Regions from separate parts of the Lysinibacillus sp. FSL M8-0216 genome, predicted to be linked through region 3. Evidence: a T-box and tRNA genes for the amino acid it is inferred to sense, from the RefSeq annotation. Region 3 holds a T-box; the other regions hold tRNA genes.

The links. A T-box is a leader RNA that pairs with one kind of tRNA and senses whether it is charged. The one in region 3 lies ahead of trpS (tryptophan--tRNA ligase), so its partner is inferred to be a tRNA-Trp.
Region 1: it has a tRNA-Trp gene. The T-box ahead of trpS (tryptophan--tRNA ligase) is inferred to sense a tRNA for this amino acid. The anticodon was not compared.
Region 2: it has a tRNA-Trp gene. The T-box ahead of trpS (tryptophan--tRNA ligase) is inferred to sense a tRNA for this amino acid. The anticodon was not compared.

The regions. Positions count from the first base shown of each region.
Region 1 covers NZ_CP152007.1:255,049-265,153, forward strand. Annotated here, with positions in the region: gene MKX57_RS01175 (SLC13 family permease) at 1-596, shown strand, start outside; rRNA gene MKX57_RS01180 (16S ribosomal RNA) at 1,157-2,708, shown strand; rRNA gene MKX57_RS01185 (23S ribosomal RNA) at 2,943-5,870, shown strand; rRNA gene rrf (5S ribosomal RNA) at 5,937-6,052, shown strand; tRNA gene MKX57_RS01195 (tRNA-Val) at 6,064-6,139, shown strand; tRNA gene MKX57_RS01200 (tRNA-Asp) at 6,144-6,216, shown strand; tRNA gene MKX57_RS01205 (tRNA-Thr) at 6,230-6,305, shown strand; tRNA gene MKX57_RS01210 (tRNA-Tyr) at 6,316-6,399, shown strand; tRNA gene MKX57_RS01215 (tRNA-Trp) at 6,404-6,477, shown strand; tRNA gene MKX57_RS01220 (tRNA-His) at 6,521-6,596, shown strand; tRNA gene MKX57_RS01225 (tRNA-Gln) at 6,606-6,680, shown strand; tRNA gene MKX57_RS01230 (tRNA-Lys) at 6,694-6,766, shown strand; tRNA gene MKX57_RS01235 (tRNA-Arg) at 6,785-6,861, shown strand; tRNA gene MKX57_RS01240 (tRNA-Pro) at 6,877-6,950, shown strand; tRNA gene MKX57_RS01245 (tRNA-Ala) at 6,963-7,038, shown strand; tRNA gene MKX57_RS01250 (tRNA-Ser) at 7,052-7,144, shown strand; tRNA gene MKX57_RS01255 (tRNA-Phe) at 7,149-7,224, shown strand; tRNA gene MKX57_RS01260 (tRNA-Gly) at 7,231-7,304, shown strand; tRNA gene MKX57_RS01265 (tRNA-Ile) at 7,309-7,382, shown strand; tRNA gene MKX57_RS01270 (tRNA-Asn) at 7,390-7,466, shown strand; tRNA gene MKX57_RS01275 (tRNA-Glu) at 7,468-7,539, shown strand; gene MKX57_RS01280 (nitric oxide synthase oxygenase) at 7,861-8,907, shown strand; gene MKX57_RS01285 (hypothetical protein) at 8,973-9,512, shown strand; gene MKX57_RS01290 (MFS transporter) at 9,557-10,105, opposite strand, start outside.
Region 2 covers NZ_CP152007.1:4,086,776-4,096,880, reverse strand. Annotated here, with positions in the region: rRNA gene MKX57_RS20430 (23S ribosomal RNA) at 1-839, shown strand, start outside; rRNA gene rrf (5S ribosomal RNA) at 953-1,068, shown strand; tRNA gene MKX57_RS20420 (tRNA-Asn) at 1,085-1,161, shown strand; tRNA gene MKX57_RS20415 (tRNA-Ser) at 1,167-1,258, shown strand; tRNA gene MKX57_RS20410 (tRNA-Glu) at 1,283-1,357, shown strand; tRNA gene MKX57_RS20405 (tRNA-Val) at 1,377-1,452, shown strand; tRNA gene MKX57_RS20400 (tRNA-Met) at 1,479-1,553, shown strand; tRNA gene MKX57_RS20395 (tRNA-Asp) at 1,557-1,632, shown strand; tRNA gene MKX57_RS20390 (tRNA-Phe) at 1,647-1,719, shown strand; tRNA gene MKX57_RS20385 (tRNA-Thr) at 1,730-1,805, shown strand; tRNA gene MKX57_RS20380 (tRNA-Tyr) at 1,815-1,898, shown strand; tRNA gene MKX57_RS20375 (tRNA-Trp) at 1,912-1,985, shown strand; tRNA gene MKX57_RS20370 (tRNA-His) at 1,999-2,074, shown strand; tRNA gene MKX57_RS20365 (tRNA-His) at 2,112-2,187, shown strand; tRNA gene MKX57_RS20360 (tRNA-Gln) at 2,209-2,283, shown strand; tRNA gene MKX57_RS20355 (tRNA-Gly) at 2,290-2,364, shown strand; tRNA gene MKX57_RS20350 (tRNA-Cys) at 2,373-2,446, shown strand; tRNA gene MKX57_RS20345 (tRNA-Leu) at 2,494-2,574, shown strand; gene MKX57_RS20340 (hypothetical protein) at 2,691-2,825, shown strand; gene MKX57_RS20335 (hypothetical protein) at 2,862-3,155, shown strand; gene MKX57_RS20330 (S8 family peptidase) at 3,557-4,852, opposite strand; gene MKX57_RS20325 (helix-turn-helix transcriptional regulator) at 4,988-6,208, shown strand; gene MKX57_RS20320 (hypothetical protein) at 7,544-7,903, shown strand; gene MKX57_RS20315 (phosphotransferase) at 8,026-8,823, shown strand; gene MKX57_RS20310 (ABC transporter permease) at 8,970-10,001, shown strand; gene MKX57_RS20305 (ABC transporter ATP-binding protein) at 10,004-10,105, shown strand, end outside.
Region 3 covers NZ_CP152007.1:758,185-768,289, forward strand. Annotated here, with positions in the region: gene MKX57_RS03480 (Crp/Fnr family transcriptional regulator) at 1-452, opposite strand, end outside; gene MKX57_RS03485 (AAA family ATPase) at 722-2,848, shown strand; gene MKX57_RS03490 (YjzD family protein) at 2,898-3,092, opposite strand; gene MKX57_RS03495 (beta-ketoacyl-ACP synthase III) at 3,478-4,416, shown strand; gene fabF (beta-ketoacyl-ACP synthase II) at 4,447-5,688, shown strand; gene trpS (tryptophan--tRNA ligase) at 6,026-7,015, opposite strand; T-box leader at 7,077-7,302, opposite strand; gene spxA (transcriptional regulator SpxA) at 7,790-8,185, shown strand; gene mecA (adaptor protein MecA) at 8,621-9,289, shown strand; gene MKX57_RS03520 (competence protein CoiA family protein) at 9,469-10,105, shown strand, end outside.

The sequences.
Region 1 (10,105 bases), 500 kb from region 3:
CAACAGGAAAAGCTGGTATTGCGGGGATTATTATGCTGTTTATGATTATGTTAATGGCATTTGAAATTTTCCCTGCTGTTATTTCTGTTATGATTGGTGCCGTTTTAATGATATTAACTGGTTGCTTACGGAACATGGAAGATGCGTATAGCAATATGAATTTTGAAAGTATAGTGCTAGTGGCCGCTATGCTACCAATGGCGACAGCGTTAGAAAAAACAGGAGGCATGGCTATATTATCTGACGGGATTATTAAAGTTCTTGGTGACTATGGTCCCTATGGTGTCCTCATAGGTGTTTATATTTTGACAGCTGTCTTTGGACAATTTATTAGTAATACGGCGACGGCTGTATTGTTTGCACCAATAGCTATGAGTGCTGCAATAGCAATGGAGGTTAATCCTACAACATTTATGATTGCAGTAGCAGTAGCCGCGAGTATGGCGTTTGCCACACCAATTGCATCCCCAACTAATGCGCTGGTAATGACAGCTGGGGGCTATAAATTTATGGACTTTGTAAGAATAGGGATACCGTTACAAATTGTTATGTTTATTGTCATGATGATAACTATCCCATTCTTTTTCCCATTATAAAATTCAGTTTAAGACTATAGATAAACTCAAACTTTTGAGTTTATCTATAGTCTTTTTTGAAATCAAGTAAAGTCGTTGACTCCATTTAGGAGTGTAGTGCCCCTCATTCCAGTTCACCTTTATATAAAAAACTGCATCTACATACTGAAAGATCGGTTTAATATCGATTTTTTTCCTGCTATCAAAAAAAATCTATTAATTTTTTCTTGTAAGATATGATAAAATTATATTTTAATTAGTGGTATAACATAAACCTTAAGGGTGAAAATATTATTTGTAGTCAAAGGTTTATTTTGATTATTAATATAGGAAGTAATTCTATGTCGAGAAAAAAAGTTAAACTTTTTTTGAAAAAGTGTTGACCTTTTAAAAATAAGGGTGTAGTATTATACAAGTCGCCACGGTGACACGCTAAAACAAAGCAAAACATGAACCTTGAAAACTGAACAAGCAAAACGTAATCAATAAAGTTTTAAGTAACTAGCTTAGCTAGTGAACAAAACAAAATTTTGGACATCAAAATTGATGCCAGCAAAACAATTTGAGCTAATCAAATTTCTTTTATGGAGAGTTTGATCCTGGCTCAGGACGAACGCTGGCGGCGTGCCTAATACATGCAAGTCGAGCGAACAGAGAAGGAGCTTGCTCCTTCGACGTTAGCGGCGGACGGGTGAGTAACACGTGGGCAACCTACCTTATAGTTTGGGATAACTCCGGGAAACCGGGGCTAATACCGAATAATCTGTTTCACCTCATGGTGAAACACTGAAAGACGGTTTCGGCTGTCGCTATAGGATGGGCCCGCGGCGCATTAGCTAGTTGGTGAGGTAACGGCTCACCAAGGCGACGATGCGTAGCCGACCTGAGAGGGTGATCGGCCACACTGGGACTGAGACACGGCCCAGACTCCTACGGGAGGCAGCAGTAGGGAATCTTCCACAATGGGCGAAAGCCTGATGGAGCAACGCCGCGTGAGTGAAGAAGGATTTCGGTTCGTAAAACTCTGTTGTAAGGGAAGAACAAGTACAGTAGTAACTGGCTGTACCTTGACGGTACCTTATTAGAAAGCCACGGCTAACTACGTGCCAGCAGCCGCGGTAATACGTAGGTGGCAAGCGTTGTCCGGAATTATTGGGCGTAAAGCGCGCGCAGGTGGTTTCTTAAGTCTGATGTGAAAGCCCACGGCTCAACCGTGGAGGGTCATTGGAAACTGGGAGACTTGAGTGCAGAAGAGGATAGTGGAATTCCAAGTGTAGCGGTGAAATGCGTAGAGATTTGGAGGAACACCAGTGGCGAAGGCGACTATCTGGTCTGTAACTGACACTGAGGCGCGAAAGCGTGGGGAGCAAACAGGATTAGATACCCTGGTAGTCCACGCCGTAAACGATGAGTGCTAAGTGTTAGGGGGTTTCCGCCCCTTAGTGCTGCAGCTAACGCATTAAGCACTCCGCCTGGGGAGTACGGTCGCAAGACTGAAACTCAAAGGAATTGACGGGGGCCCGCACAAGCGGTGGAGCATGTGGTTTAATTCGAAGCAACGCGAAGAACCTTACCAGGTCTTGACATCCCGTTGACCACTGTAGAGATATAGTTTCCCCTTCGGGGGCAACGGTGACAGGTGGTGCATGGTTGTCGTCAGCTCGTGTCGTGAGATGTTGGGTTAAGTCCCGCAACGAGCGCAACCCTTGATCTTAGTTGCCATCATTTAGTTGGGCACTCTAAGGTGACTGCCGGTGACAAACCGGAGGAAGGTGGGGATGACGTCAAATCATCATGCCCCTTATGACCTGGGCTACACACGTGCTACAATGGACGATACAAACGGTTGCCAACTCGCGAGAGGGAGCTAATCCGATAAAGTCGTTCTCAGTTCGGATTGTAGGCTGCAACTCGCCTACATGAAGCCGGAATCGCTAGTAATCGCGGATCAGCATGCCGCGGTGAATACGTTCCCGGGCCTTGTACACACCGCCCGTCACACCACGAGAGTTTGTAACACCCGAAGTCGGTGAGGTAACCTTTTGGAGCCAGCCGCCGAAGGTGGGATAGATGATTGGGGTGAAGTCGTAACAAGGTAGCCGTATCGGAAGGTGCGGCTGGATCACCTCCTTTCTAAGGATATTTTCGGAATACAAACCTTGGGTTTGTAAGATTACGTTTTGCGTTCAGTTTTGAAGGTTCATTCTTCTGAATGAAATACTTCAAAACTTGTTCTTTGAAAACTGGATAAAACGACATTGAAATAGTAACAAACACATTTATTTTTTTAAGTTTTTTATAGGCTTAATAACATTAAAAGGTTTCAAGACACGAGCAGTTAAATGCGATGTGTATTGGAAGCTGATAGGTTAAGTTATTAAGGGCGCACGGCGAATGCCTTGGCACTAGGAGCCGAAGAAGGACGGCACTAACACCGATATGCTTCGGGGAGCTGTAAGTGAGCTTTGATCCGGAGATTTCCGAATGGGGGAACCCACTACGTTTAATCGCGTAGTATCTTGACGTGAATACATAGCGTCTTGAAGGCAGACCCAGGGAACTGAAACATCTAAGTACCTGGAGGAAGAGAAAGAAAAATCGATTCCCTGAGTAGCGGCGAGCGAAACGGGAAGAGCCCAAACCAAGAGGCTTGCCTCTTGGGGTTGTAGGACACTCAATACGGAGTTACAAAAGAGCGAGTTAGATGAAGCGACTTGGAAAGGTCCGCCAGAGCAGGTAAAAGCCCTGTAGTCGAAAGTTCGTTCCCTCCTGAGTGGATCCTGAGTACGGCGGAACACGTGAAATTCCGTCGGAATCCGGGAGGACCATCTCCCAAGGCTAAATACTACCTAGTGACCGATAGTGAACCAGTACCGTGAGGGAAAGGTGAAAAGCACCCCGGAAGGGGAGTGAAAGAGATCCTGAAACCGTGTGCCTACAAGTAGTTAGAGCCCGTTAATGGGTGATAGCGTGCCTTTTGTAGAATGAACCGGCGAGTTACGATTACGTGCGAGGTTAAGCTTTAGAAGGCGGAGCCGCAGCGAAAGCGAGTCTGAATAGGGCGAAATAGTACGTGGTCGTAGACCCGAAACCAGGTGATCTACCCATGTCCAGGGTGAAGGTAAGGTAACACTTACTGGAGGCCCGAACCCACGCACGTTGAAAAGTGCGGGGATGAGGTGTGGGTAGCGGAGAAATTCCAATCGAACTTGGAGATAGCTGGTTCTCTCCGAAATAGCTTTAGGGCTAGCCTCGTGATGAGAATACTGGAGGTAGAGCACTGTTTGGACTAGGGGGCCATCCCGGTTTACCGAATTCAGACAAACTCCGAATGCCAGATATTTATACACGGGAGTCAGACTGCGAGTGATAAGATCCGTAGTCAAAAGGGAAACAGCCCAGACCACCAGCTAAGGTCCCAAAGTAATCGTTAAGTGGAAAAGGATGTGGCGTTGCACAGACAACCAGGATGTTGGCTTAGAAGCAGCCATCATTTAAAGAGTGCGTAATAGCTCACTGGTCGAGTGACGCTGCGCCGAAAATGTATCGGGGCTAAACGATTCACCGAAGCTGTGGATTGACATCTACGATGTCAGTGGTAGGAGAGCGTTCTAAGTGCGTTGAAGTCAGACCGGAAGGACTGGTGGAGCGCTTAGAAGTGAGAATGCCGGTATGAGTAGCGAAAGACGGGTGAGAATCCCGTCCACCGTATGACTAAGGTTTCCTGAGGAAGGCTCGTCCGCTCAGGGTTAGTCGGGACCTAAGCCGAGGCCGATAGGCGTAGGCGATGGACAACAGGTTGATATTCCTGTACCACCTCCTCACCGTTTGAGAAATGGGGGGACGCAGTAGGATAGGGTAAGCGCGCTGTTGGTTATGCGCGTCCAAGCAGTAAGGCGTGTGTGTAGGCAAATCCGCACACTGTAACGTTGAGCTGTGATGGCGAGTCCGTATGGACGAAGTTCCTGATTTCACACTGCCAAGAAAAGCCTCTATCGAGGTGAGAGGTGCCCGTACCGCAAACCGACACAGGTAGTCGAGGAGAGAATCCTAAGGTGTGCGAGAGAACTCTCGTTAAGGAACTCGGCAAAATGACCCCGTAACTTCGGGAGAAGGGGTGCTCTTGAGCGTGCAAGCGCATGAGAGCCGCAGTGAATAGGCCCAGGCGACTGTTTAGCAAAAACACAGGTCTCTGCAAAACCGTAAGGTGACGTATAGGGGCTGACGCCTGCCCGGTGCTGGAAGGTTAAGAGGAGTGGTTAGCGCAAGCGAAGCTGCGAATTGAAGCCCCAGTAAACGGCGGCCGTAACTATAACGGTCCTAAGGTAGCGAAATTCCTTGTCGGGTAAGTTCCGACCCGCACGAAAGGCGTAACGATCTGGGCACTGTCTCAACGAGAGACTCGGTGAAATTATAGTACCTGTGAAGATGCAGGTTACCCGCGACAGGACGGAAAGACCCCGTGGAGCTTTACTGTAGCCTGATATTGAATTTTGGTACAACTTGTACAGGATAGGTAGGAGCCAGAGATCTCGGAGCGCCAGCTTCGAAGGAGGCGTCGGTGGGATACTACCCTGGTTGTATTGAAATTCTAACCCATGCCCCTTAGCGGGGCAGGAGACAGTGTCAGGCGGACAGTTTGACTGGGGCGGTCGCCTCCTAAAAGGTAACGGAGGCGCCCAAAGGTTCCCTCAGAATGGTTGGAAATCATTCGTAGAGTGTAAAGGCACAAGGGAGCTTGACTGCGAGACCTACAAGTCGAGCAGGGTCGAAAGACGGGCTTAGTGATCCGGTGGTTCCGCATGGAAGGGCCATCGCTCAACGGATAAAAGCTACCCCGGGGATAACAGGCTTATCTCCCCCAAGAGTCCACATCGACGGGGAGGTTTGGCACCTCGATGTCGGCTCATCGCATCCTGGGGCTGTAGTCGGTCCCAAGGGTTGGGCTGTTCGCCCATTAAAGCGGTACGCGAGCTGGGTTCAGAACGTCGTGAGACAGTTCGGTCCCTATCCGTCGTGGGCGTAGGAAATTTGAGAGGAGCTGTCCTTAGTACGAGAGGACCGGGATGGACACACCGCTGGTGTACCAGTTGTCTTGCCAAAGGCATCGCTGGGTAGCTATGTGTGGACGGGATAAGTGCTGAAAGCATCTAAGCATGAAGCCCCCCTCAAGATGAGATTTCCCATTACGCAAGTAAGTAAGATCCCTCAAAGACGATGAGGTAGATAGGTTCGAGGTGGAAGTGTGGTGACACATGGAGCTGACGAATACTAATCGATCGAGGACTTAACCAAAAAAGTTTGAAACCTTCAATGAACCGTTTATCCAGTTTTGAAAGAATAAGCTTTCAATTGAATAAGTGAAGTGATGATGGCAAAGAGGTCACACCCGTTCCCATACCGAACACGGAAGTTAAGCTCTTTAGCGCCGATGGTAGTTGGGGGCTTCCCCCTGTGAGAGTAGGACGTCGCTTCGCTTATTTTTTATGGAGGATTAGCTCAGTTGGGAGAGCACCTGCCTTACAAGCAGGGGGTCGGCGGTTCGAGCCCGTCATCCTCCACCATTTTGGTCCCGTGGTGTAGCGGTTAACATGCCTGCCTGTCACGCAGGAGATCGCCGGTTCGATCCCGGTCGGGACCGTTATTTTTTTATTGCCGGTGTAGCTCAGTTGGTAGAGCAACTGACTTGTAATCAGTAGGTCGTGGGTTCGACTCCTATCGCCGGCACCATTATTCCCTTGGAGGGGTAGCGAAGTGGCTAAACGCGGCGGACTGTAAATCCGCTCCTTAGGGTTCGGCGGTTCGAATCCGTCCCCCTCCACCATTTTAGGGGCATAGTTCAACGGTAGAATAGAGGTCTCCAAAACCTTTGGTGTGGGTTCGATTCCTACTGCCCCTGCCAGGTATTGAGGTACTCGTTCATATATGGCTGTTATTATATAGTGGCGGTTGTGGCGAAGTGGTTAACGCATCGGATTGTGGTTCCGACATTCGTGGGTTCGATTCCCATCAGTCGCCCCATTTTAAAATTGGGGTATAGCCAAGCGGTAAGGCAACGGATTTTGATTCCGTCATGCCTAGGTTCGAATCCTAGTACCCCAGCCATTTTTTATTTTACGAGCCATTAGCTCAGTTGGTAGAGCATCTGACTTTTAATCAGAGGGTCGAAGGTTCGAGTCCTTCATGGCTCATCATTTTTTATTAATTTTGCGCCCGTAGCTCAATTGGATAGAGCGTCTGACTACGGATCAGAAGGTTATGGGTTCGACTCCTGTCGGGCGCGCCAATTTATTCATGTTTTCGGAATGTAGCTCAGCTTGGTAGAGCACTTGGTTTGGGACCAAGGGGTCGTAGGTTCGAATCCTGTCATTCCGATCATCTATAAATGGGGCCTTAGCTCAGCTGGGAGAGCGCCTGCCTTGCACGCAGGAGGTCAGCGGTTCGATCCCGCTAGGCTCCACCATTTTAATATTTTTGGAGGTATACCCAAGTCTGGCTGAAGGGATCGGTCTTGAAAACCGACAGGCGGGTAACACCGCGCGGGGGTTCGAATCCCTCTACCTCCTCCATTTCGGGTCAGTAGCTCAGTTGGTAGAGCATTAGATTGAAGCTCTAAGTGTCGGCGGTTCGATTCCGTCCTGACCCACCATTATTTGCGGGTGTAGTTTAATGGTAAAACCTCAGCCTTCCAAGCTGATGTCGTGAGTTCGATTCTCATCACCCGCTCCAAAATGGGCCTATAGCTCAGCTGGTTAGAGCGCACGCCTGATAAGCGTGAGGTCGATGGTTCGAGTCCATTTAGGCCCATCATTATTCCGAAGTAGCTCAGTTGGTAGTAGCACCTGACTGTTAATCAGGTTGTCGCAGGTTCGAGTCCTGCCTTCGGAGCCACGGCCCGTTGGTCAAGTGGTTAAGACACCGCCCTTTCACGGCGGTAACACGGGTTCGAATCCCGTACGGGTCATCAAGCATGTAGCACAGTTGTGTGCTACATGCTTTTTTTATCTTTGCATAAACAGGTATCAAAGCTATAAATCCTTTGACAAGGTTTTGTAGCTTTTTAATGTTAGGTCTAAACATTTCCTTCTACCAAATGCTCATAATCCCTCTCTTTTTATAGGCTCGTTTAAAGGAGTACTATAATTCAATTACTACTTGGAACGATGCTTTATAGTAAATTTGAACAAACTATTTCATATATGCAATATGTATGTTTTTTCACTAGCTATTTTCATGGTGCTTATTGCCTCGTTCCTCTAATATGAGGATAAGTGGAGGAATCGATATGAATATACAGGAGATACAATGTTTTTTAAATCAATACCAGCTGGAACAAAATGAATCCAAACTTTGGTTAGAAAATAGATTACAACAGATTAAAAGTGCAGGGGAATATAAGCCTACAACAGAGGAGCTAGTTTTTGGCGCACGAGTTGCATGGCGTAATAGCAATAAATGTATTGGACGGTTGTTTTGGCAATCATTGCATGTAGTAGATGCACGAGAAGTTTTAGATGAACAGGGCATTTTTCAAAAGTTACTAGAGCATATTGAGTATGCCACTAATCATGGGAAAATTCGTCCAACTATAACAGTGTTTGCAACTGACAGAGTACGGATTTGGAATCATCAGCTAATTCGTTATGCAGGCTACGAAACAGAAGAAGGCATTATTGGAGATGCACATTCCATCATTTTTACAAAAGTATGTGAATCGATGGGCTGGAAAGGCGAGCGTACGCCGTTTGATGTATTACCACTTGTCATACAGGTAGATGGACATGCTCCCCAACTATTTACGATTCCTACCGAGTATATTTTAGAGGTTCCAATACGTCATCCGGAATCGGAAGCTGTAGAGAAATTAGAATTGAAATGGTATGCTGTTCCTATTATTTCGAGTATGCGTTTTCAAATGGCTGGCATTGATTTTCAAGCAGCTCCATTTAATGGCTGGTATATGGGGACTGAAATTGGGGCACGCAATTTAGCCGATCATGAGCGTTATAATATGCTCCCAGCTATTGCGGATATATTTAATCTGGATACAACCAAACAAGCTTCTCTTTGGCGTGACCGAGCATTAGTGGAGCTCAATATAGCTGTCCTTCATTCTTTTAAAGAGAATGGTGTGAGCATTGTAGATCATCATACTGCTGCTCAGCAGTTTAAATTATTTGAGGAAGCTGAGGAATCAGCAGGGCGAGAAGTTACGGGTAACTGGACATGGTTAATCCCACCACTTTCCCCTGCGACCACTCATATATTCCATAAGCCTTATGTAAATACCTACCATACGCCCAATTATTTTTATCAGAAACCATGTTATTAACTTTAAAGGAGTTGTTCATAAACGAACAGCTCCTAAGTACCTTTTTAGGAGAGAGGCAATTCAAGATGTTGAACCAAAATATTTCGAATATCCCTTGGCAACAATTGACGACACCTTATGGCAGAGGAACAGACATTCCTCGCCTAATTGAACAGGAACAATATCAAGAGCTGACTGAACTAATCGAACATCAAGGAACACTTTGGCAGGTGACGCCATGGGTTTTGCTTATTCTTTTAAAAAAGCTTTCAAGTAAAAATGTGAAGGAAGTCTCCTTAGCAGAAATAGAGCTTTATTTAGCTGTGGCTCATGCAATAACTGAGGATTATCAAGATTCAACACATAACGTTTCAACGATGCAAGAGCTTTTGGATACGAAATATTTATGGGTGGAAAATGAAGAGGATGATGAGCTGGAATGGGAGGAAGATACACCTAGAGGCTATGAACCAGAAGCTTTTTTAGGCTATTATTATTTTAGTTTTTTACTCCTTCAAGAGGCAATCCCTGTTTTTACTGCTATTAAGGCACATACCAAGAGCACAACAGAGGAACTTGAGGAACTGCTAGCCTTACTAAAACATCAAAAAAAGAAATGGATATAGACAAAAAGCAGATGGGGTCAGATCACTTCCCCAACTGCTTAAATTTAATGGACATATTCATCTTTAGAGGCTCGCATGGAACATAAGAAGAGTGTCATAGCAACAACAACAAAGAGCCAGCCGGCAATATTCCAACCACCAAATAAATCATGGAGGTATCCGAAAAGAATCGGCCCAATGGCAGCGAATAAATAGCCCAATGATTGTGCAAACCCTGATAGATCAGCGGCTTCAAATGCTGTACGTGTGCGAAGTGTAAAGAACATCATTGCTAATGCGAATGAAGCTCCACCTGCTAAACCTAGAAGGATCATCCATAATATCCCCAACGTTGTCCATTCCATTACAACGCCGACAAATCCTACTAAATAGAACGATGTAAACATAAGGACAAGTGGTCTTTGTGAAGTCATTTTACCAGCAATAATGGGGACAGCCAATGCCATGGGGACTTGTGAGAATTGCATAATGGAAAACATCCAACCAGCTTTATCAGGAGCCAATCCCTGCGCAATATAAATTTCAGGAATCCAAGCTGCTGTCGTATAAAATAATAAAGATTGTAAGCCCATTGCACCTGTTACTGCCCATGT
Region 2 (10,105 bases), 1.5 Mb from region 3:
GACCCCGTGGAGCTTTACTGTAGCCTGATATTGAATTTTGGTACAACTTGTACAGGATAGGTAGGAGCCAGAGATCTCGGAGCGCCAGCTTCGAAGGAGGCGTCGGTGGGATACTACCCTGGTTGTATTGAAATTCTAACCCATGCCCCTTAGCGGGGCAGGAGACAGTGTCAGGCGGACAGTTTGACTGGGGCGGTCGCCTCCTAAAAGGTAACGGAGGCGCCCAAAGGTTCCCTCAGAATGGTTGGAAATCATTCGTAGAGTGTAAAGGCACAAGGGAGCTTGACTGCGAGACCTACAAGTCGAGCAGGGTCGAAAGACGGGCTTAGTGATCCGGTGGTTCCGCATGGAAGGGCCATCGCTCAACGGATAAAAGCTACCCCGGGGATAACAGGCTTATCTCCCCCAAGAGTCCACATCGACGGGGAGGTTTGGCACCTCGATGTCGGCTCATCGCATCCTGGGGCTGTAGTCGGTCCCAAGGGTTGGGCTGTTCGCCCATTAAAGCGGTACGCGAGCTGGGTTCAGAACGTCGTGAGACAGTTCGGTCCCTATCCGTCGTGGGCGTAGGAAATTTGAGAGGAGCTGTCCTTAGTACGAGAGGACCGGGATGGACACACCGCTGGTGTACCAGTTGTCTTGCCAAAGGCATCGCTGGGTAGCTATGTGTGGACGGGATAAGTGCTGAAAGCATCTAAGCATGAAGCCCCCCTCAAGATGAGATTTCCCATTACGCAAGTAAGTAAGATCCCTCAAAGACGATGAGGTAGATAGGTTCGAGGTGGAAGTGTGGTGACACATGGAGCTGACGAATACTAATCGATCGAGGACTTAACCAAAAAAGTTTGAAACCTTCAATGAACCGTTTATCCAGTTTTGAAAGAATAAAATTATTATATTATACTTGTAATTTCGATAAAATATGTTATAATAAGTATTGTCTTTCAAATAGTCTAGTGATGATGGCAAAGAGGTCACACCCGTTCCCATACCGAACACGGAAGTTAAGCTCTTTAGCGCCGATGGTAGTTGGGGGCTTCCCCCTGTGAGAGTAGGACGTCGCTAGGCTGTATACTAAAATTATTCCGAAGTAGCTCAGTTGGTAGTAGCACCTGACTGTTAATCAGGTTGTCGCAGGTTCGAGTCCTGCCTTCGGAGCCATTCTTGGAGAGTTGTCCGAGTGGCCGAAGGAGCACGATTGGAAATCGTGTAGGCGGTTAACACTGTCTCAAGGGTTCAAATCCCTTACTCTCCGCCAGCACTTTTAATTATTCCAAACGAAGGCCCCTTGGTCAAGTGGTTAAGACACCGCCCTTTCACGGCGGTAACACGGGTTCGAATCCCGTAGGGGTCACCATTCATTTTTATACCCAGATGGAGGATTAGCTCAGCTGGGAGAGCATCTGCCTTACAAGCAGAGGGTCGGCGGTTCGAGCCCGTCATCCTCCACCATTTTTAAAAACAACATATATCATTATCGCGGGGTGGAGCAGTGGTAGCTCGTCGGGCTCATAACCCGAAGGTCGTTGGTTCAAATCCAGCCCCCGCAACCAAATGGTCCCGTGGTGTAGCGGTTAACATGCCTGCCTGTCACGCAGGAGATCGCCGGTTCGATCCCGGTCGGGACCGCCATTTTTATAGTATATGGGTCAGTAGCTCAGTTGGTAGAGCATTAGATTGAAGCTCTAAGTGTCGGCGGTTCGATTCCGTCCTGACCCATCATTTTTTTGCCGGTGTAGCTCAGTTGGTAGAGCAACTGACTTGTAATCAGTAGGTCGTGGGTTCGACTCCTATCGCCGGCACCATTTATTCCCGGAGGGGTAGCGAAGTGGCTAAACGCGGCGGACTGTAAATCCGCTCCTTAGGGTTCGGCGGTTCGAATCCGTCCCCCTCCACCAGTTTTTATCAAATAGGGGCATAGTTTAACGGTAGAATAGAGGTCTCCAAAACCTTTGATGTGGGTTCGATTCCTACTGCCCCTGCCAATTAAATTTTATGGCGGTTGTGGCGAAGTGGTTAACGCACCTGATTGTGGTTCAGGCATTCGTGGGTTCGATTCCCATCAGTCGCCCCATTTAACTTTAAAATAAAACAAAATAATATTAATAATGGCGGTTGTGGCGAAGTGGTTAACGCACCTGATTGTGGTTCAGGCATTCGTGGGTTCGATTCCCATCAGTCGCCCCATTTTTATATATAATTATCTTTTGGGGTATAGCCAAGCGGTAAGGCAACGGATTTTGATTCCGTCATGCCCTGGTTCGAATCCAGGTACCCCAGCCATTTATTGCGGAAGTAGTTCAGTGGTAGAACACCACCTTGCCAAGGTGGGGGTCGCGAGTTCGAACCTCGTCTTCCGCTCCAAGTATGATGGCGGCATAGCCAAGTGGTAAGGCACAGGTCTGCAACACCTTTATCACCGGTTCAAATCCGGTTGCCGCCTCCATATTTTTACTGCTAATCGGTTTATCCGATTTTTTTTATCTCCATTATGCCGGTGTGGCGGAATTGGCAGACGCGCACGACTCAAAATCGTGTTCCTTTGGAGTGTCGGTTCGACCCCGACCACCGGTATCTAAAAAGTGAAAGAATCCTTGATAACTCAAGGGTTCTTTTTTTATGTTGAAAATTTGTAGAAAAACTGTATACATTAAGATTGAATATTCTTCCATGAAAAGGGGGGCTAACGAATGAGCTATGTTATTCAAGCTACAGAAAAGAATAGAGGTATTGGAAGCGAGTATGAAACTAAAGCTTTATTATACTTGATGAATTTTAGAACAGATAGTAATGATATTAGTTACTATATAACTTCAATGATTTGACTGGTTCGTGTAATCAGGTAAGTAAACTATGGGATAATGTTCGTTGACGAGATTTCTTTAGAATCACTGTTATTTTATAAAGAGCAATTATTTAATGCAGAAGATGCTGAGAGTAAAGTACAAGAACTAGATGAACAAATACGAGAATTAGAATCAATTATTACTATGTTTGAAATTGCAAAGGACAAAGGTATTTCAACTAAAAAAGAAGTTATCTCTAATGTTTTATTCTCCATGAATGAAAAATATAAAAGTATTGATCCAAATGGAACTTTATTTTTTGATAGTCTGTTTACTAAAAAAACAGAAACATACTCCGTAATCAAATAATATTTACTACTACTCTAAAAACCGAAGAAATAGGAAAGTATGATAAAGAAGAATTTAAGTTTGTAAATCATATTGACTATTCTACACATATTCCTAGTAGCATTTTAAATGAGGGATATCTGGATTACTTTAAAATATTGTTAAAAGAATTTATTCATGATTTTAATTAGTGAAGTTTGAAAGGCACATTAAGTGCCTTTCAATAATTCTACCTGTTCACCCCTACCTGTAGAAATTTGTTTGAGGCTGGTTGGGACTTAGATCTCGTATAACAAGCGAAGCTATAATACTACTTGGAGGTATTAGGGGTACTGGTGAATACGTTTAGAACCAAAAAAATAGTAATACAAACCATAGCTTTGGTTTGTATTACTAATGTTAGTATGCTTCACCTTTTGAAATTATTGAACGCGAGCAAATCCAAATCCTGAAGCGTAGTCATCACCTATAGCAGCTCCATAACCACCTTTAATATCTACTGATTTTGCTCTCGCTTGTAAGTTAGAACGTAGTTGCGTGTTAGACAATGACGGATTTTCAGCCCAAATTTTTGCTGCTAAACCAGAGACATGAGGGGTAGCCATTGATGTGCCGCTAATTGTATTATAACCGCCATTATACCATGTAGAATAAACTGATGAGCCAGGAGCTGAGATTTCAATATCACCTTCCTGGATTACATAATCTCCAGCTGTAGATATATAACCACGTGAAGAGTAGTCAGCTACACGATAAGTCCCATTTTGTTGTACATTTTCTAAAGCTGCAACGGCGATTGCATTTGGTAATGCCCCCGGATAACCAATTGTTCCTTGCGCATAGCCTGAATTACCAGCTGCAGCTACTATTAGAACTCCTTTACTGTATGCGTAATTGACAGCACTTGAAATGAGGCTATTATTCGCTGAAGAACCTAGAGACATACTAATAATTGTTTTGCTACCAGTAGCTGTTGCTTGATCTGCTGCATGTCGAATAGCAGCAGCAATATCATCTGAGTATCCAGAGCCGCTATCTAATAACACTTTGTAAGCCCAAAGATCAGCATCTGGAGCTACACCGTAAATGCCTGCTTGATCGCTTCCACCATCAGCTAAGGCCGTACCAGCAACATGTGTACCATGTCCGTTTCTATCTGTACAGCTGTTATTAATGGGTGTTGTCGCACCTGTAAAGTCTTTACATTGCTCTACGTTATTGACAAGGTCAGGATGAGAAGTATTTACACCCGTATCGAGTACGGCAATATTAATGCCACTTCCTCCAGTTGTAGATGTTAAAGTATCATTGTTATAAATTGCTTTAATTCCCCAAGGTATTTGTTGAGAAGCTCTTAAAGAAGTTACCAAATCCAGGGTTTCATTTTCTACCATACTATCGTCTTCCAAACCTATCGTATCTAATGTAACGATAGGAACTTTTGTAACTGTGAAATTTTTATTCTTCTGTAATGCTTCGAATTGTTTTTCATTCATATCAGTTGAAAATCCGTTCTCTGTTAATTCCCAACGAGCAGAATATTGAGTTTTTAATGTTGATTTTTCTGATTTTTTGTTTGCCTCAACATAAACACGGAATTTCTCCTGACCACCGTCGTTTCCTGAGCTATCTTCGCTATTCATCGCTGTTGCGTACACCGGATTTATTACTGATCCTGCAATCAAAAGACTTAGCAACGTACTTTTCATTTTTTTCATTCATCCCAACCCCTTTTCAAATTAAGTTATAGTACTACAATTTGAATCTACCATAATTTAGGTTTTTTGATTATTGGGAAAATTATGATTATAATAAATGTAAAATATAGTCATTCGATACGGGAGGTTATGAAAATGAAGATAGGTTCATTAATTAAGTACTATCGTACAAAGCTAGGAATGACACAGAATTCAGTGGCAATGGGGATTTGCTCGATTCCTCATTTAAGTAAAATTGAGAATAATAATAAAGAAGCAAATAGCGAGACAATACGTCTACTGCTAGAACGATTAAATATTAGTATTCATGATGTAGAGAATAACGAACAAAATATTATTTGCCTATTAAATGATTTACAAAAACATATAAATTACCTAGAGAATGAGAAAGTAAAAGAGACAATGAGCAGATTAAAAGAATATGAAGAAATAATAGGTTTTACAGAATCTATTTATTTATATGAACTTTATAAGTTACGTTATTATGTGTTTGTTAAAGAGCATAAATTAGCAGACAATCAATTAAGATGGCTAAATGCCCACCGACAAAATTTTTCCCAACATGAAAGGTATTTACATTCATATTATTATGCATTAGTTTTAATTACAAAAGGTAAATATGAGGAAGCAGCTAAAGAACTAACTCAAATACTTCAAATACATCCAGAACTAGGGTCACTAGAAGGAGAGTTTTACTATCATTTCGCTTTAATAAAAGGGCGGTTAGAAGAACCAAGCCAAGCAATTATTTATGGGAAAAAAGCTCTTCAATTCTATAAGGACCAATTTAATTTTAAAAGAATTATTTATACATTAATGTCTCTGGCACTCAATTACTCTCGAGGAAAAGTGTTTCACGAAGCAATCGAAATCTATGAACATTTAGTGAGAAATGTGGAGCTATTACAGCAACAGCAGCTATTACCTGCTATATATCACAATTTGGGGGATTTGTACCAAATGAGATGGGAATATGAAAATGCATTAATTTACTTTGAAAAAAGCGCTTCTTTAATGTCAAAGAACTGTGATCATTATCTGCTTTGCTTATATAATTTAGGTGTTACACAATTTCGCTTAGGACAAACGGAAAAAAGTATAAAAACCTTTACTATTCTAAAGGAAGAAGCAAAAAATAAGAAAAAAATAAGTTTTAATTTATTTGCTACTTTTTATTTATATTTGCTAGGAGAAGAAAAAAAGAAAGCAATGGATTTTTTAGAAGGGAGGTTAATTCCATTTACAGCAGATAATGAAGAATTAAAAGAAATGCACCAACAATTTTCTAATTTATTGGGAGAGTATTATCGACAAGAAAAGCAGTTCGAGAAAGCTATGCAATTTATTGAAATTTAAAGGAGAGTGTGAATATGAAGAAAAATGTTGGATTATCAATTTTAATACTGAGTGCTACAGTAATAATTATATCTGTTCCAATTCATCCACCGGTTTTATAAAAGGCCAGAGTGGTAGAAGGTAGTGGCTCTATCTTATGATTGAGGACAGTGTTTTTCAAAACTCGAAATGTGAGGCACTTCGCAACTGAAAAATTGCCCATAAGATACACGTAGCAGCATGTATTTTGGTAGGCTTTATATTGAGCCTCAGCGGGCATAATTCTCGCATTAAAGAGATTAAACGCCAATTGCCTTAGGGCAAGGACAGTACTGGTAGGTCTCCTATATGTATGGATTGCCTTTGGTTGATGAAGAAGGAGTCAAGTAGGTGTTAAGAAACCTGATAGCTGATTTTGACCTGACACTCGCACTTTCAGGGAAGCGTTCTGTAAATGAAAAACCAAGAGTTGTTGAAAAGAGCGGAGAAGTAACATGAAGGACAATGTAAGATATCAATTGATGAACATGAAATCAACAGATGAAGTACATGCATTGCTCAATAACTTTCAATCAAATAATGTTGATTGACGATGGTATAGAATGATGTAGCCTCAAAAAGTTTAGAGCTTATCAAGCAGTAAATTGGCAGAAATGAATGCGGTATTGAACCCACTAGCACCACCACACTCTACGTATGTAGAGTGTGGGTAATGTATTTAATTGTTACTTTTCCGTTACTGGGTAATTAATTTCTGCTAAAAGTGCGCCTGCAAAGAGCTAACACTTTGTTACCGCAATTCAATGAAAAAGGATAAATTCTCGTTAAAGATGTTACAAACAGAATTTGAAAAAAACTTTGATATACCGAACTATCTTCATATACTGTTAAAGAGAAGATAATACCTTTCACCTCACGGCGGCAAGATGTAATTAGTGAAAAAACTTATCTTGAGGCATATCACTTTTAAAGAAAAGTATGTACTTTTGAGATTTACATTGCCAAATTACTTTACACCAATTTTACACACGTCAGATAGAATACCTTGAAATATAAGGCTTTTTAATGCATTCTCTGTCTCGACCACCTGTATCCTATACTAGCAACAGAGAATGCTACATAGTTAAGGCTTCACACTTAATTGTGTGGAGTCTTTTTTGTTTTCCTTGCTACTACAACATCACTTCCACCATGTAGGACAGTACTTCAAACATAATTATGTGAAATTATGTGCTGCACAAACGTTTAAGGGGAGCAATTGATATAGTAGTGACAATATATATTCCTTTCTTTTATATGTTAAAATGGAAATAATAGGATTGGTATGGAGAGAGTTATAAATCTTTTTTTGAAGGGGTGCTCATAATTAAAACGATTTATATTTATCCGAAATTAGCAATGGGTTTTAGGGGATTTGCCACTGGTTTAGATAGAGAAGGATTCTTCTTGAAGAAAAGGTCAACGAGATTAAAAAAAAGCATAGAAAATTCATTGAAAGAAAATCATTTGAGTTCTTTTAACGTAGAAGTTACTCATGGATTTGAATCTCCAGAGGAATTATTAGAAAACGATGGCATTTTGGTTTTAATTTCTCCATACTTAAAAAGTTTACTGGGTCATATTGATTTTTCGAAAAGTGGATACTATCTTTTATCAGAGGCGGAATATAATTCTGAAAATATCAGCAACATCATAAAGTATATAAAAACACTATAAACGTATAAAACGGATAAGATTAAAAGAAAACTATTGAAATGCTAAAGTTATTTAGGTAAACGATTGGAACTGTTTTTTTATTACAATATTTGTTCTAACTTTTTAACTAGGTGGTGATCAGGTTGAAGCCGATACATCTTACAGAAATACCTAAAGAAATAGTCGATTATGTTGGTGGAGTTACCCATATTTCTTTTCCAAGACAGGGGCATACATCAGATGTTGGAATCCTTTTTTCTGAAAGAGGCACTTTCTTTTTAAAGAGAACAAAAGGAAAGCAATATGGCTCATGGTTAAAGAAAGAAGCGACTGTTCTAAAATGTCTATCTAATTCTACATTACCTATCCCTCGTTTATATTGTTTTGTTGAACAACCTTTAGACAATCAGGCATGGGCATTGATGGAATATATAGAGGGTAGCACGATTAGACAGGCGTTAGAGAATGAAACCAAAGAGGAAAACAGGCATGCAATCATCTTTCATTATGGAAAGGTCCTTTCAGCCATTCATTCGATGCCATGCCCACTGGAAATAAAGGAGGGAGCAGTTGGGGTTTGGATCGATGATATGTTGGGTCAGGCAGAGTTTAATCTAAAAAATTTTGAGGTAGATGGTACGTCAAAGTTGTTAGATGACTTAAAAGGGAATAAACCTGAACCTATTCAGCAAACATTCATACACGGTGATTTTACAATCGATAATGTTCTCGTTCATAATCAGAAAATATCGGGTATTATTGATTGGAGTGGTGGAGCATTCGGTGACCCACGATACGATTTTGCGCTAGCTGTAAGACCTAAACCACAAGCCTTTGAAACTGAAAGAGACAGGCAGATATTTTATGAAGGGTATGGGAGAAAATTAATTAATCAAAACGAGTACAATTACTTTAAAAATGGATTATATGAGTTTTTTTAGATGAAGATATAAACCGTTCTGTAGGATAAATTACTTTCCTTCAGAGCGGTTTATTTGTTTTCCCCTACATTTTTAACGATTAGTTCATGCTCTGTTCATGTAACAATTTTAAGCTAAGGATAATCAAAGTAATGGAGGGGTTAAGGATGAATCTTGCCTGGAAAGAAATGAAGAAAAATAAAGTGCGGTTTTTAATCTTGGGCTCCATCATCTTCCTAGTTAGTTTTTTAACGTTTATTATTTCAGGTTTGGCGAATGGTTTGTCACAGGATAATGCAGCTTTAATAAAAGATTTACCTCAAGGACAATTTTACATGACGGAGGATGCAGATGGGACGTTTAATCTTTCGAGAATCTCTAGCGATCTACAACAGGAAGTCATGACTGAGGAGAAGGAGGCAGTTGCCTTTTCTATTCAAATGGGCTTTTTAAGTGATCAGGATGATAAACAGCAAAGTGTGGCCTTTGTCACGTCGACGGAATCAACACTATTTAGAAATGTACGACATGGTGAGGTGCTGTTAGACAGCTCGCTACAGGATAAAGGAATTAAGGTTGGAGATATATTAACGAACAATCAATATAGTGGCGAGTTTATAGTGAAAGGCTTTGTGGAGCAAAAGAAATATAGCCATGCACCTGTTGCTTATATAAGTAAAGAGGCTTATCAGGAAATGTATCGGGTAAAGGATATGCAATTAATTTTCGTTCCCAAAAATACGGCTAAGGAATTTGAGGGACTGCAGTCTTATAGGAATAAAGAATTTCTGAATGCTATTCCGAGTTACAGTGCGGAACAGATGTCTTTAAATATGATAATTTGGTTTTTAGTTGTCATTAGTGGTATGTTATTTGCTATTTTCTTCTATATGATGAATGTACAAAAGATTGGACTATATGGCATTCTCAAGGCGATTGGATTAAAAACAAGTAGGTTATTTAACATGATCTGGACACAGATGGTGATTATTACTGCCTTTTCATTAGTATTATCAGTCAGCCTTAGTCAATTATTCAATATAGTTGCGCCAAAGGAGATGCCGTTTACGTTAAACCTAGGTACAACAATACAACTATCGTTAGTGTTCCTTGTCATTGGTTTTGTGGGAGCTACACTGTCAGGTCTACAAATTAAAAAAATCGAACCGTTACAAGCAATACACCAGGGGGAGGCTTAGTCATGACGTTATTTACGATTGATGAAGTAAGAAAAACGTTTAAAAATGGTGATGTCGAAGAGGAAATTTTAAAAGGCATTAATTTATCCTTAAAAGAAGGAGAA
Region 3 (10,105 bases):
GTGTTAGATAGACGAATGAGTGTTGAAAACAAGGCACCCTTTTTCCCATTTAACACTAAATCACGCAAACGACTCTGATGCTTTAAATTTTCTGTCTGTAGCCACTTCATGTATTCCACCATGATTGTAGGCTGTTCTTCCAGTAAATGTTCTAATGACTTTCGACTTAAAACATATAGCGTAGCAGGTTCTAAAACTTTTGCAGTCATGGAGTTATAGACAAGGTTACAAAATAATGAACCCTCTCCAATGATACTATCAGGACCACATATACGAATCGTCAATTCCTTGCCAGCCTCAGTTTCTTGACTAATCGATATAACACCTGACTTAATATAGTATATTTCCTTTGACCGTTCACCTTCTAGAAAAATTTTATTCCCTTTATTTACTTTGATAAAAACACCATGCTTTTGAAAAAGGTCCATAATTTTTTCAAACATATTATCCATTGAAACCATATCTCCAACACATCGCTTTCTTTTTGTAATAAATGGCGATTATTACAAAAGGACAGTGGATTTTTCGATACTAAAACATAGAAACATACTATTATTATAACGTAAATTTTCATGAATAAGTGTAAAAATTTAGTGCTATTTCTTTGCGAAGAACTGTCGAGTGATGTAAAATAAAGTTAGTCAAAGAAGGTCAAACTTTTAAAAAGAACCAGAATGGGTATAAAAATTATGCGAAATATTAAAGTAAAGGAGTGCTAGTTATGCAATTTCAACAAACAGATAATCAAAAGCCATTAGAGCAATTCGGCCGTAATTTAATAGAAGAAGTTAAAAATGGCAAAATGGATCCTGTCATTGGGCGCGATGAGGAAATTCGAAATGTCATTCGCATTTTAACGCGTAAAACAAAAAATAATCCTGTATTAATTGGTGAGCCAGGAGTTGGTAAAACAGCGATTGTAGAAGGTTTAGCTCAACGTATTGTGAAGGGTGATGTACCAGAGGGCTTGAAAGAGTGCGTGCTATACGAGCTGGATATGAGTGCCTTAATTGCAGGTGCAAGCTACCGTGGCCAATTTGAAGAGCGTTTAAAAGGCGTGTTAAAAGAAGTGAAAGATTCAGAAGGTCAAATCATTTTATTTATTGATGAAATTCATACAATTGTAGGCGCAGGCAAAACGGATGGCGCTATGGATGCAGGAAATATGTTAAAGCCCATGCTAGCTCGTGGTGAATTACATTGTATCGGTGCTACTACATTAGATGAATATCGTATGTATATTGAAAAAGATCCTGCTTTAGAACGCCGGTTCCAGCAAGTTCTTGTACGTGAGCCTTCTATTGAGGATACTGTGTCTATTTTAAGAGGCTTAAAAGAACGCTTTGAATTACATCATGCAGTACGTATTCATGACCGCGCGATTGTGGCCGCAGCTGAACTCTCCAATCGTTATATTACAGAGCGATTTTTACCAGATAAGGCGATTGATTTAATTGACGAGGCATGTGCAATGATTCGAACAGAAATTGATTCAATGCCACAGGAACTTGATGCCGTGACTCGTCGTATTATGCAGCTAGAAATTGAAGAACAAGCGTTGCGTAAGGAAAAGGACGAAGCAAGTAAAAAGCGTCTGGAGCAATTACGAGAGGAATTGGCAAAATTAAAAGAGTCCTCTGAAGGAATGCGGCAACAATGGGAGGCAGAGAAGGAAAAGCTACATGATATTCAGAAAAAACGGGAGACATTAGATAAGTACCGTCGTGATTTAGATGAAGCGGAAAGTAAGTATGATTTAAATAAAGCCGCAGAATTACGTCATGGTAAAATTCCAACACTTGAAAAAGACATTCAAGTGCTCGAAAAAGAATTAGAAAGCGGCGCAGAGTCCCGTATTTTACGTGAAGAAGTGACAGCTGAAGAAATCGCAGCAATTGTTTCTCGCTGGACAGGTATTCCTGTGACAAAATTAGTGGAAGGCGAGCGAGAAAAACTATTACGTTTAAAAGATACATTACATGAACGCGTAGTTGGCCAAGATACAGCTGTTCAATTAGTAACAGAGGCTGTATGGCGTGCTCGTGCAGGCATTAAAGATCCGCATCGTCCAATTGGTAGCTTTTTATTCTTAGGTCCGACAGGTGTTGGTAAAACAGAGCTTGCTAAGGCACTAGCTGCTCAATTATTTGATTCAGAGGATCATTTTATTCGAATTGATATGAGCGAATATATGGAGAAGCATAGTGTGTCTCGCTTAGTTGGTGCTCCTCCAGGGTACATTGGCTATGAGGAAGGCGGTCAATTAACGGAAGCTGTCCGTCGTAACCCTTATTCTGTAGTGTTATTAGATGAAATTGAAAAAGCACATCCAGATGTGGCTAATATTTTATTGCAAATTTTAGATGACGGTCGAATTACAGATAGTCAAGGACGTATGGTCAATTTTACAAATACCGTAGTGATTTTAACATCGAATATCGGCTCTAGTTATTTAATGGAGGCAAAAGATGACGATCCAACCGTTGAAGACTTGGTTATGACTGCTCTCAGACAGCATTTCAAACCAGAGTTATTAAACCGTATGGATGATATTATTTTTTTCCATGCCCTATCAAATAAACACTTTACAGCGATTGCTTGGAAGTATGTAGAGCAGTTAATTAACCGTGTGGCTGAACAGGAAATTACATTAGCTGTCGACCATGAAGTTATTGATTGGGTTGTCCTACAAGGAGCAGATGCTCAATTCGGGGCAAGACCACTAAAACGCTTCGTACAACGACATATCGAAACGGCTGTGGCTAAGGAACTGCTACGAGGCGAGGTATTGCCTGGAGAAACATTGCATGTAAAAATGCGTGATGGCCATTGTATAGTGGAAAAATAACAGAAAAAACCTGTTTCGCATAATGCGGAACAGGTTTTTTCTAGCTGAATTAATGATGGTCTGCAGCCTCTGGTGTAGGATCGTTTGGAATGATTGCTCCAATAATAAAAATTAAGATGGAGAATACAACTGAAACGATTGCCCCTGTCTTAAAATCAAATGGTGCACCAAGTACAGAGCTGACTACATAGTTTAACATTGAAACTAGTAGGAATGACCATACGAACGTTACGATATATTGCATTAATTTCACCTCAACCGAACTTTTTTCATCATAAGTTTTTACTCATATTCATTATCATATCATAACATAAATCGAAAAAAAATGAATCTTTTATGTGAAACATGGCGAATTTGTCACAACAAATACAAGGTTTTGCATTTTATAATTCTCATGTATTTTTTGCGGCATTCATTTTGCCAAAGTATGCAAACCTGAAAAAGGGAATTTGGCAACTCTATAGACTTCACACTATACGGAGTATAAGCCTAAGCTTACTTTCAATAACAAAGAAACGACTCGTTCCATACACAATAATTTTAAATCATCTTGCGTCATTCCTTTACTATGCGTTATAATTATGACCAGTTACTAATAATTGATAGTAAGAAAGCTGAGGGGTTGCTATATGAACGCTGGTATTTTAGGAATAGGCAAATACGTTCCTGAGAAAGTCGTGACAAATTTTGATTTAGAAAAAATAATGGATACTTCGGATGAGTGGATTCGTACGCGAACAGGCATTGAAGAACGTCATTTTGCGGCAGATGATCAGGAAACTTCAGATTTAGCAGTAGCCGCTGCTAAAGAAGCTATTGCAAAAGCGGGTATTACGCCTGAGGAGATTGGGTTAATACTTGTAGCAACTGTCACACAGGATCAAACTTTCCCAAGTGTAGCATGTATGGTTCAGGAACAACTCGGAGCAGTAAATGCTGCGGCGATGGATCAAGCAGCCGCATGTGCAGGATTTATATATAGTTTAGTGACAGCTAAACATTTTGTAGAGGCAAACACTTATAAATATGTCTTAGTAGTAGGTGTTGAAAAGCTGTCAAAAGTCATTGATTGGAATGATCGTAATACAGCAGTATTATTCGGTGATGGCGCGAGCGCAGCAGTTGTAGGGCCAGTATCTGAAGGCAGAGGTATTTTATCATTTGAGCTTGGTGCAGATGGCACAGGCGGTAAAAATCTTTATTTAACAAAACAAGACACGATTGCCATGAATGGTCGTGAAGTATTTAAATTTGCTGTACGTCAAATGGGTGAATCGGCTGTAAGTGTGTTAGATAAAGCAGGATTAACAAAAGAAGACGTAGATTTTTTAGTGCCGCATCAGGCAAATATACGTATTATGGAATCTGCTCGTGAGCGATTAGAGCTACCACCAGAAAAAATGTCAAAAACGATTCATAAATATGGGAATACTTCTGCAGCATCGATTGGTATTTCCTTGGTAGATGAGCTTGAAGCAGGTAAAATTAAAGAGGATGATTTATTAGTCCTTGTTGGTTTTGGTGGCGGCTTAACATGGGGTGCCGTAGCCATGAGATGGGGAAAATAAATAGGAAAAATGCTTGAGGGGAGTATGACAATGAGTAAAAGACGAGTAGTAATTACAGGAATTGGCGCAGTTACACCACTAGGAAATAGCATCGAAGAAACATGGACGAACATTAAAGCTGGTAAATCTGGCATTGGTGAGCTAACACGTTTAAATAAAGAGCTTTTTGCAGCCAAAATTGCAGCAGAAGTGAAAGATTTTGATATTGAAAAATATATTGATCGTAAAGAAGCTCGAAAGATGGACCGCTTTACACATTATGCATTAGCTGCTTCAATCATGGCTATGGAAGATGCACAGCTAACAATTGATGAGGAGTTAGCTCCACGTGCGGGTGTTTGGATTGGTTCGGGTATTGGTGGAATGGAAACCTATGAGCAACAGTTTTTAACATTCCAAGAGCGCGGGGCAAGACGAGTTAGCCCATTCTTCATTCCAATGATGATTCCTGATATGGCTTCAGGTCAAGTGTCGATTCATTTTGGTGCAAAGGGAATTAACTCTTGCTCAGTAACAGCATGTGCTTCTGGAACAAACTCAATTGGAGATGCTTTTAAAGTTATTGAACGTGGGGATGCAGATGTTATGATTTCAGGTGGTGCGGAATCACCAATCGTAACGATGGCTGTCGCAGGTTTCTGTGCCAATACTGCATTATCTTTAAATCAAAATCCACAAGAAGCATGCCGTCCATTTGATAAAAATCGTGATGGATTTATTATTGGTGAAGGCGCAGGTATTGTCATCTTAGAAGAGTACGAACATGCAAAAGCTCGTGGCGCAAAAATCTATGCGGAAGTATTAGGTTATGGTGCAACAGGAGATGCTCATCATATTACTGCTCCAGCTCCAGAGGGTGAAGGTGCGGCACGTGCAATGATGCAAGCATTGACAGATGCTGGTGTAGAGGCATCTCAAGTTGATTATATTAATGCACATGGCACTAGTACGCCATATAATGACTTATTTGAAACACAAGCTGTTAAAACTGCTTTCGGTGACCATGCTTATAACCTAGCTATGAGTTCTACAAAGTCTATGACAGGACACTTATTAGGGGCAGCAGGGGGCGTAGAAGCTATTTTTACCGCTCTTGCGCTTAAAGAAGGTATATTACCACCAACAATTAATTTAACAGATCCAGATCCTGATTGTGATTTAGATTATGTTCCAAATGAAGCGAGAGAAGCAAACATTCAATATGCAATGAGTAATTCTCTTGGTTTTGGTGGGCACAATGCAAGTCTTCTATTTAAAAAATATGAAGCATAAATAGTACATCTAAACTCAAAAAACGTCAGCCAAATTTAAACGGCTGACGTCTTTTTTTATAGTTTTGTGAATAAATGATAAGTAAGAAGAAATAGAAAGGATGCCGTTACATTGTTCCGTCTCTTTTTATTTTTAGTAAGCTATGGTCTCATGATCCTCTCATTAGGGAATCTTATATTGTATTTAAATTACCGTACGCTAGGGTATTCTTGGAAAGTTGTGTTCAAATTTATGTTTCAAACAACGGAATTTTATATGGCGGTTGGTGCTTGTATCATCATATGCGCTGTCGTTCTTGATATAGGCTTTGATCGAACGTCAGATAAGCTATAAATGATTAGCGGCGTGCCCGACCGAGGCCCATTGCCTCTTCCATACGTTTTAATGTGGCACTGGCAATTGCATTTGCTTTTTCAGCACCTTCATCAAGGATGACGTCTAATTCAGAGGATTCTACTAAATGATAGAATTTTTCTTGAATTGGCGTCAGGTGATCGATTACAGCAGTAGCTACACCTTGCTTGAAGCCACCATAACCAATGCCTTCATATTTTTTAACTAGATCATCAATAGAAATACCTGAAATAGCCGATTCAATCGTCAATAAATTTGAAACACCTGGTTTATTTTCTACATCAAATGCTACAATCCCATCAGAATCAGTTACAGCTGATTTAATTTTTTTCTCAATGTCTTTTGCTGTATCTAGCAATCTGATTGTCGCCTTTGTATTGGGATCAGATTTGCTCATTTTTTTTGTTGGCTCTTGTAGAGATTTAATGCGAGCACCAGCTTTTGGTAATTGAATCTCTGGAATTGTTAAAACGTCACCATAACGTTTATTAAAGCGTTCTGCTAGATCACGTGTTAACTCGATATGTTGTTTCTGATCATCGCCTACTGGGACAATATTTGTGTTGTAAAGTAGAATGTCTGCAGCCATCAATGGTGGGTATGTTAAAAGAGCCGCAGAGACACTCTCTTTACCATGAGATTTATCTTTAAATTGTGTCATACGTTCAAGTTCACCGATAGATGCAACACACTGTAACATCCATCCTGCCTGAGCATGTGCTGGCACCTCAGATTGAATAAATAATGTAGATTTTTTAGGATCGATGCCAGTGGCAATATAAGTAGCAGCAAGCTTACGAATACTTTCTCGTAATTCCTTCGGATCTTGAGCGACTGTAATAGCGTGTTGATCGACGATGCAATAGATTGCATCTCCTTCATCTTGAAGGGCAGGGAATTGCTTGAAGGCTCCTAAGTAGTTCCCTAAAGTTACAATTCCTGTAGGCTGTACACCAGAAAAGATGGTTGTCATAAAAATTTCCTCCTCGAATTCAAATAAAAAACATCACGCGTCCTCATTAGACTTTTTCTAATGAAGGGACGAATGATGTTTGAATCCGCGGTACCACCCAGCTTGCCTTAACGGCCACTCAGCTTCGTAACGTGAAGGGACGAGCCTTGCTAGTAGTTTCCATTCATGAAACGTTCACAAAGCTAACTCGGAAGTCCATTCCATATGCCCCACGATCTGTTTTCACCAACCACAGACTCTCTAAACGTGTCATTAACATATGTACTACTCTTCGTCAGCGTTTTTCTCAATTTAACATGAAATTGATTTTATTGCATTGAATTATATTATAAAGATTTCATTGTGTAAAGTCAGACTTTTGGCGGTGTTTTTTTTAGAGAAAAAATTATATGCTTTTTTTGTTGTGTAAATTTGTTATAAAAAGAAACTTTTTTATTAAAATTAACTTGAGGTGTACACGTCGAACTGACAATTTTCTCGTTTATCTTAGGTAAATGAGAACAGCAGAGCGACTTAAAAAGATGTTTAAAATACACTTAAAGTGGGAATAGTAGTAGTAGTTCGAAATGTTGTGAAAAAAGTATATACATTAAAAAGGTATATAAAAAGACAGAAAATTTAGCAAGACGCTCATTCTTTTTTTTATTGGAACTATATTCAAAAACAGCGGAGTGCTGTATAATGGTACTGTGTATTTTACATTACATTAATTCTAATTTAACACACTGGTTTATAGATATGATTACAAAATGAAAGGATGTGTCAGAACGAATGATCGTAACTCTATTTACATCACCAAGTTGTACCTCTTGCCGTAAAGCGAAAGCATGGCTAGAGGAGCACGAAATTCCCTATACAGAACGTAATATATTTTCTGAACCACTAAGTATTAGTGAAATTAAAAAAATCTTACGTATGACGGAAGATGGCACAGATGAAATTATTTCTACACGTTCTAAAATATTCCAAAAATTAAATGTAGATGTGGAAAGTTTACCTTTACAACGTTTATATGAATTAATTCAGGAATATCCTGGTTTATTACGCCGACCAATCATTCTAGATGAAAAACGTCTACAAGTTGGCTATAACGAAGATGAAATTCGTCGTTTCTTACCTCGAAAAGTTCGAGCATATCAGTTGCAAGAAGCACAAAGAATGGTGAATTAATTTTATCTATTCTGAATAAAATAAGTAGTAGATGTTACAGATGTGAGATGCATATTGTGACATCTATTTTTTTATGTTTTACTTATGTAAAACCTTCTATATAAAGTATAATAATTAATAGGGCAAAGTCATATATTTCCGTTAAAGTATGTTAAACTTGATTTAAGTTAAATAGTTTACTACAATTTCAATAATTCAAATATCTTCTGTGAAATGGTGTATATCCTTTTCATTTTATGACAGAACAGCATACAATAGTGTTAGAGACAACTGTAAATAAAAAATTTTAATGTTTGCAGTTCCTCGTGTGGTTTTACTGGTGTGGTCAAAGGTTGAAAAACAAATGCAGTATGAAGGTTAAAAACAAAGAATAAAAGCATACTAATGAAACAAAACTGTTTTTCGACATATGACAGTGAAGGGAGATGAGGTCTAGTGGACATCGAACGTGTAAATGAAAATACACTTAAGCTCTTTATTACGTACAATGATATAGAGGATCGCGGCTATAGTCGTGAAGAAATCTGGTACAATCGAGCAAAGGGTGAACAGCTTTTTTGGGATATGATTGATGAAGTAAATACGGAGGATTATTTTGATGTAGAAGGTCCGATTTGGATTCATATCAATGCATCTGAAGTAGGCTTAGAAATCATTGTCACACGTGCACATATCTTAAAAGACGGTGAAACATTAGATGGTCATTCGAATTTTGATGAACACAAAGAGATGTTTGCACCATTCGATGAAGTTGGGGACGATCTTCTTAGCCAACTAACTCAATTTGGTGACATGGATGAATCAGAATTATTTATGGATACAGACATTTATGTATATAAATTTAAAGATATTGATGAGTTAATCCCTGTTGCAAAACGAATGACGGACGAATTAGTGGATTCCTCATTATTTAAATATGAAAATTGGTACTATTTAGTGGTTGATTTCGGTAATGCAGATGAAGAGTTAAACCGTCACGATCGAAATGCGGTCATCAAAGAATTTTTAACGCCATCTAATTTTACGATTCATCGTTTAGAGGAGTACGGCGAAAAAATTATGGAATTTAATTGCTTTGAGACAGTTCGAAAATACTTTGCTTAAGCATATGTTTACTTGATTTTTTAGACTGTAGTGAACTCGGTAAATTTATCGAGATTCACTACAGTTTTTTATACGAAAAGCTCAGTAGTGTGGCATTTCATAAATTTCAAGAAAAAACAGCTTTTAATTTGTGATAGCTAATAATTTTTACTATAGTTGGCCAAAAAGGAGCTGATTATATGCTAATTGCCTATAATAATTTACAGCAGCTTTTTCACGCATATCAATATACGAGAAAAGCATTGCAGACATATAGGCGCCAGATGACATTTTTTTGTCCTCAATGTCTAGAACCAGTTCATTTAAAAATTGGTTCCTATAATATCCCGCATTTTGCACATCATACGCAAAGTCAATGTCCGAAATTATTTGCTGAAGGTGAATCAAAACTTCATTTACAAGGTAAAATTCAATTGTTTGAATGGCTACAAAAGCTTGGATATAAAGTGAAGTTGGAGCCCTATTTAACAGAGCTTTCTCAGCGTCCAGATTTGCTTGTTGCTTTAGAAACTAACAACGTCGCACTGGAATTTCAATGTAGCCCACTATCTCATCATAAATGGCAGGAGCGGACAACAGGCTATGAAAAAAATAACTTTCAAGCCATTTGGCTCTTTTTAACGCCTCAAAGATACGAAGCAATCAATGGAATTCGAAAAATAAGTATTCCTCCATTACTACAAAAGTCATTCATGACCACTTCAACAGGCCTTCCTTATTTAATGACCTATAATGCCAAAACAGCCCATTTTGAATATTGGACGAATCTCCTTCATGTGCATGGGCATACTTTTATAGGGAAAGTCCAAAAAATCC